DNA from 2 places in the Luteibacter sp. 3190 genome. Region 1 is predicted to be linked to the other one. Evidence: predicted binding sites of a transcription regulator. Region 1 holds the regulator's gene; the other holds the start of a gene.
What was found. The regulator FliA, encoded in region 1, starts transcription of late flagellar genes. The targets are predictions, from matches to a motif close to TAAAGTTTNNCNNNCNNNGGCCGATAA.

Region 1 (3,406 bases):
CCACGACGCCACCAGCCTGCGCAACGTGCTGTTGCAGCTGCGCGGCCGTCATACCGTGCTGGTCGACACCGCGGGCCTCGCCGGCAACGATCCCAAGCTGCAACAGCAGTTCGAGACGCTGCGCGCGACCTCCGACGTCCGCGTCTGCCTGGTGCTCGCCGCCAACGCGCAGGCGCAGGCGATCGACAACGCCATCCGCGCCTATGCGCCGCTGGCGCCGCAGAGCGCGATCCTCACCAAGCTCGACGAAGCGCCGCTGATCGGCGGCGCCCTCTCGGCGGTGATCCGCCACGGCATGCCGCTGGACTACACCACGGATGGTCAGCGCGTGCCCGAAGACATCGCCACGGCCGACGCGCGCAAGCTCGTCTGCCTGGCCGCACAGCTCCTCAAGCAGCGCAACGACGAACCCGACGACGCCGTCCTGGCCGAACGGTTCGGCCTCTCACCCCCGGCGATGGCCTGACCGGCCGCGCCGCGCCCGCCCGACTCCCTGCGTGACTCCGTCCCATTCCTGCAGTGATCTTTCTATGAACACACACGTCGATACGACCCAGGCCGCCGGCCTCAACTGGCTCGCCGACCGCCGGCCCACCCGCAGCATCGCGATCGCGGGCGGCAAGGGCGGCGTGGGCAAGACCACGGTGGCCGTGAACCTCGGCATGGCCCTGGCCATGGGCGGGCGCGACGTGCTGTTGCTGGACGCCGACCTCGCGATGGCGAACATCGACGTGCTCCTCGGCCTCCAGCCCACGCGGCACCTCGGGCACATGCTCGAAGGCGAATGCGCCATCGAGGACCTGGTGCTCCCGGCCGCGCACGGCCTGAAGGTCATCCCGGCCACGTCCGGCGCCCGTCGCATGGCCCAGCTGCCGAACATCGAGCACGCCGCGGTCATCCGCGCGTTCGACGAGTACACGTTGCCCCCCGAATACCTGATCGTCGACACGGCCGCCGGCATCTCCGACAGCGTGTCGATGTTCGCCGCGGCGTCCGACGAGGTGGTGGTGGTGGTCTGCGACGAGCCTGCCTCGCTGACCGACGCCTATGCCCTGATCAAGGTCATGAGCCGCGAGTTCGCGGTCAACCGCTTCCGCATCGTGGCGAACATGGTCCGGCACGCCCAGGAAGGCCGCCAGCTGTTCGAGAAGCTGTCCCGGGTCACCAACCGCTTCCTCGACGTGTCGCTCGATTTCATGGGGATGGTGCCGCACGACGAGTACCTGCGCCAGGCCATCCGCCGCCAGGCGGCGGTCGTCGACGCCTGGCCGAGCAGCCGCTCCGCGGTCGGATTCAAGAATCTGGCCAGGTCGGTCGATACATGGGGTGAACCCGAGCCCCGCGCGCAGGGCCGTATCGGTTTCTTCGCCGAACGGTCCCACCTGGGGGGAGGGCTGCCACTGTGAGTGTCGCGACCGAATACCTGGAGATCACGCGGATTCCGCCTGACCAACTGGTGAGGACTCACGCGCCGCTGGTGCGCCGCATCGCCTATCACCTGATGGGCAGGCTGCCGCCAAGCGTGGATGCTAACGACCTCATGCAGGCCGGGATGATCGGACTGCTCGAGGCCGCGAGGAATTATTCGCCGACTCGCGCGGCCAGCTTCGAAACCTATGCGGGCATCCGCATACGTGGCGCCATGCTGGACGAACTGCGCAAGACGGACTGGACCCCGCGCTCCGTCCACCGGAAGTTGCGCGAGGTGGCGGAGGTGACGAGGCAGATCGAAAACGAGACGGGCGCGGATGCCGAAGACGCGGAAGTGATGAAGCGGCTGGGCATCGACGCCATGGAATACAACCAGATCCTGGCCGACGCGGCGAGCGCGCGGTTGCTGAGCCTGACGGCGCCCGAAGGCGACGAGGGCGCGGCGATCGACGTCGCGGACCCGGACGCCACGGGCCCGGAAGGATTGTTCGAGCAGGAAGGCCTGCGCGACGCGCTGGCGCAGTCCATCGACGGACTGCCCGAGCGCGAGAAGCTGGTCATGTCGCTGTACTACGATGAAGAACTCAACCTGAAGGAAATCGGTGCGGTGCTGGGGGTGAGCGAATCGCGGGTGTGCCAGATCCATGGCCAGGCCCTGATCCGCCTCCGTGCTCGCATGTCGGGTTGGAAAGACAAGCATTGACGGCATCCCGGTGCCGTCGCCGGTAAGAAGCACGCGCGGTCAGCAAGGCGGAGACGAGTTTTGGACAAGAACATGAAGATCCTCGTGGTGGACGATTTCTCCACCATGCGACGCATCGTCAGGAACCTGCTGGTGGAGCTCGGCTTCACCAACACCCTGATCCAGGAAGCCGAAGACGGCAACGCGGCCCTCGCAATGCTGCGCTCGCAATCCTTCGACCTCGTGGTCACCGACTGGAACATGCCCAACATGACGGGCATCGAGCTCCTGCGCGCCATCCGCGCGGACGCCGCGCTCAAGGCGTTGCCGGTGCTGATGGTCACCGCCGAGAACAATCGCGACCAGATCATCGCCGCCGCGCAGAGCGGCGTGAACGGCTACGTCGTGAAGCCGTTCACGGCCGTCACGCTGAAGGAAAAACTCGACAAGATCTTCGAGCGGCTCGCCGCGGCCGCCGGCTAAGGATGACCATGAACACGATGCTTTCCAGCGGCCGCGACGTCGCCCCCGAACTGCGCGAACTCTTCGAGGCCGACGACAGCGTGGCCTTCGAGCACGCGCTCGACAACCTCCTGCGCACGCGCGAGCAGCACATCTTCCTCGCGCTCGGTCACCTCGCGCGCGACCTGCACGAGTCGGCACGCCGCCTTGCCGCCGATATCTCCACCGACGGCGTCCCGGGCAACATGAGCGACGCGCGCAAGCATCTGCGCGACGTCCTCGAGATGAGCTCGCAGGCGGCCCACCGCACGCTCGACTTCAGCGAGAAGCTGCGCCCCCAGGCGCAGGCGCTGGCCCGCCAGGCCGACGAGGTGCTCGTGCTCGACCAGGCCGATCCGGCGTTCGCCAGCAACGCGACGGCACTGGCCGTGCGCGTGGGCGACTTCGCGCAGAGTTGCGACATCGGGTTCGGCGAAATGGTCGAAGCCCAGTCCTGGCAGGACCTCTCCGGCCAGCGCGTGGCGCAGGTCGAGGCGTTCATGGCGAAGGTCGAATCCTCGCTCGTGGAGCTGGTGCGGCTCACGGGGTCGCTCGCGGGCGGCGCGGCACCGGCGGCCGACAAGGTCAGCCAGGACGAAGTGGACCGCCTGCTCAGCGAATTCGGGTTCTGAGCGCGCTTATGAGCGTGGAGCTGGACAACGAGCTTCTCAACGTCTTCCTCATCGAGGCGCGGGAACTGCTCGAGAGCCTGGGCGAACAGCTGGTGGACCTCGAGTCCACGCCCGGCGACGTCGAACTGCTGAACGCGGTGTTCCGCGCATTCCATACCGT
Region 2 (3,406 bases), on a different contig from region 1:
ACGCCTCCTGGTCGCGCATCTCGTACGCGGAGCTGGCGTACCGCGAGATCTACGACCTCGTCAAAACGCTGCAGCCCGATTGCCTGCTCACCGATCACAACGCGGGCAGCTATCCCGGCACCGCCCTGTACTACACGGACATCAAGCAGTACGAGCAGCATGCGGGTCAGAAGATTCCGCCGGACAGCCCCGTGCCGTCGCAGTCGGGCACCACGCTGCAGAGCGACTGGTTCTGGAAGAAGGCCTACCCGACGGCCGAACTCGCCTCGGCGAAGACCATCGTCGAGGAGTGGCTGAAGCCGTTCAACGACAACCACTGCAACCTGATCCTCAACGTCGCGCCGAACCGCGACGGCCGCTTCGACGACAACGCCGTGGCCCGGCTGGCGGAGATCGGGCGCCTGTGGAAGAACCCCGGTCCCGCGCCGAAGATCGCGCGCTCGGTGACCATCACCACTCCCGACCTCGCGGCGGGGCGGCCCGCCTGGGCCAGCGCGAGCGACGAGGCGGTCGGGCCCGACCAGGCCTTCGACGACGATTTCCGCAGCTACTGGCTCGCGGATCGCGGCAAGGAGGATGCGTGGATCGAGGTGCGCTTCGACGCGCCGGTGTCGTTCAACACGCTGTCCATCGTCGAGCCGCTGCATGCCGAGGGTTACGGGGATGCGAGCCGCATCGCCACCTACAGGGTCGAGGTCGAGCGCGACGGTGCCTGGGTGACGCTGGTATCGGGAACGAAGCCGGCGCATTACCAGTTCCATGAAATTCCGCGCACGACGGCGAAACGCGTGCGGCTGTCGGTGACGGGCAAGCAGCCCGGCGTCACCGAGTTCGGGATCTACGACGAACCGAGGAAAGGCTGAGGAGGACGGCGAGGGCGGACCAACGCCCTCGTCACGCCTTTAAAACCAAGGGTTTGCCACCATCTTAGGGGGAAAGTGCGAGTCCCCCGGAGGTGACCCATGGCGACCGGTTGGGCCGGCGACACGGCCGTTCAGGACCAGATCGACGCCACCGTCGAAGACGCGGTGAAGCGTGCGCGTAGCCGCATGGCGAGGGGGCCGAGCCTCGAGCGCTGCGAGGAGTGCGACAACCCGATTCCCGAGGCGCGCCGCAAGGCCGTCCCGGGCGTGCGCCTGTGCGTCGCCTGCCAGGAAGCCGCCGATCGGGACGAAGCCGCCTTCGCCGGGTACAACCGCCGCGGCAGCAAGGACAGCCAGTTGCGCTGAGCCTCATGGCTCTGTCTTCGCGCTGCCAAGTTATTGAAATAAAAACGAAATATGCCGAAAATCGCTAAAGTCGGCGGGCTTGGCGCCGACATCGAGGGTTCCCCGTTCCCCTCGAGCTTTCCATGCGCCTCCCCCGGTTTTCCGTTCCGACCCTGACGCTCCGTACCCGGCTGGTGCTCCGGCTCGCTGGCACGATCCTTCTTCTGCTCGCCCTGTGGATCGTGGGTGGCGCGCAGTTGCGCACCGCCGACCGCCGGCTCAACGACGTCGTTGGCGGCACGCTCGCCCCGGTCGCCGACGTCGGCCACATCCAGAACGATTACAACGACCTGCTCGACGCACTGGTCCACGCGACGCTGACGCGGCTGCCCTCGGCGCTCGACGATGCGGCGACATCCATAGGCACGGACCGCAAGCGCATCGATCGCCAGTGGCGCTCGCTCGAGGCCAGCGCCCTCGGCCGGGACCAGGCGAAGCTCGTCCAGCTCGCCGCCGCGCATCGCAAGGCCGCCGACGACGCGGTGGACGCGGTGCTCGAGCTGCTCAGGGCGGAGCAATACGACCTCGCCCAGTTGCAGCTGTCGAACGACGTGCAGGCGGCGGTCGTGCCCCTGAAGAGCGACTTCTCCAACCTGTTCGCCCTCGCGCTCGACGGCGGCAAGGCCGCGGTGGACGCGCAGCACGCGGAGATCCGTCGCGGCGCGGTCTGGTCGTCGGTGCTGCTCGGCGTCGCCCTCGTCCTCGCCGGTACGGTCGACGTCGCGATCATCGTCTCGCTGGGACGCCGGCTGCGTCAGGCCGCCGATGTCGCCGCCGCCATCGCGCAGGGACGCCTCGGCGAGCGCATCGACGTCGGCCGGGACGACGAGGTGGGCCGCCTGCTTGCCTCGCTCTCGCACATGGATGCGCAGCTCGTGCGCGTCGTGTCCCACGTCCGTCATCGTGCCGCGCTCGTCGCGCAGGCCGCGTCGGGGATCGAACACGGCAACGACGCGCTCAGCGAACGCACGCGCATCCAGGCCGCGCATGTCGACCACACCACGCGCTCGATGCGCGAGATGGCCGCCGCCGTCGCGTCCGGCCTCGGTCAGGCGACGCAGGCCAACGGCGCCGTCGGCGAGGCGCGCGAACTCACGGAACAGGGTCGGGACATCGCCGGTGCCGCGATCGACACGATGCATGCCATCCGCCACAACAGCGAACGCATGACCGAGGTTCTGGACCTGGTCGACCAGGTCGCCTTCCAGACGAACCTGCTCGCCCTCAACGCCGCCGTCGAGGCGGCGCGGGCCGGCGAGCACGGCCGTGGCTTCGCGGTCGTCGCGCACGAAGTGCGCGAGCTCGCGCGGCGTTGCGCCGCCGCGGCACGCGACATCCGCACGCTGATCTCGGAGAGCGACGAAGCCGTCCAGGCCGGCGTCGCCTCCGTCGACCGCGCGGCCGACGTGCTTTCGCACATCGGCACGCGCGTGTCGTCGCTGGCGACGATGATGGCCTCCGTGATGGACGCCACCCGCGGCCAGCGCGACGGCATCGCGCGTGTCGACGAAGCGGTGGCGGGCATCGACGGCGTCGCGCGCGAGAACGCGGAGCTCGTCGGTCGCGCCGCCGGCGCGAGCCGCGCGATGCGCGAGAGCGCCGAAACGCTGAAGCGGGAAGTGGCCTACTTCAGCCTCGCCGACGAAGCCGCCTGACGCTCAGAGGTGGAACTTCGCCTCCACGAGGTACGTGCGCGAGGGGTAGGGGTAGTACACGTAGTAACGCCGATCCGTCAGGTTGTCGACGCCCACGCCGAGGTCGACGTGATCGCCGGCCTTCCACGTGACCTTCGCGTCGAAGGTAAGGAAGTCGCTGGCGCCGCCGAACGTGTCGGGATGGATGTCGCTGTGGTCGAGCGTGTTGTACTGCCTTCCCGAATAGCGGCCGGCGAGCGTGAGCGCGAGCCGTTCGGTCGCGCGCCAGGTGGCGACGAGGTTCGCCCGCCACCGGGGGATGCGATAGAACTGCTTGCCTTCCGACGCCGGATTCTTCCGGTTCGTCACGGTGGTGGCCTGCGTCCAGGCGACGTTCGCGGTGAGGTCGACGCCCGGCCAGACGACGTCGCGCGCATCGTAACTCGCCTCCGCACCGCGCGTCCTCACGAGGCCGACGTTCTGCACGTTGGTGACGTTCGGGAA

Region 2: a site for FliA is predicted at 1,295-1,321, ahead of J2X58_RS14705 (methyl-accepting chemotaxis protein). Genes of this name have one in related genera too.

What each region holds. Positions count from the first base shown of each region.
Region 1 is NZ_JAVDUO010000001.1:2,106,929-2,110,334, reverse strand. Features, by position in the region: gene flhF (flagellar biosynthesis protein FlhF) at 1-466, shown strand, start outside; gene J2X58_RS09535 (P-loop NTPase) at 531-1,406, shown strand; gene J2X58_RS09530 (RNA polymerase sigma factor FliA) at 1,403-2,134, shown strand; gene cheY (chemotaxis response regulator CheY) at 2,195-2,596, shown strand; gene J2X58_RS09520 (protein phosphatase CheZ) at 2,605-3,246, shown strand; gene J2X58_RS09515 (chemotaxis protein CheA) at 3,255-3,406, shown strand, end outside.
Region 2 is NZ_JAVDUO010000003.1:419,174-422,579, forward strand. Features, by position in the region: gene J2X58_RS14695 (alpha-L-fucosidase) at 1-863, shown strand, start outside; gene J2X58_RS14700 (DksA/TraR family C4-type zinc finger protein) at 963-1,229, shown strand; gene J2X58_RS14705 (methyl-accepting chemotaxis protein) at 1,352-2,923, shown strand; gene J2X58_RS14710 (TonB-dependent receptor) at 2,927-3,406, opposite strand, start outside.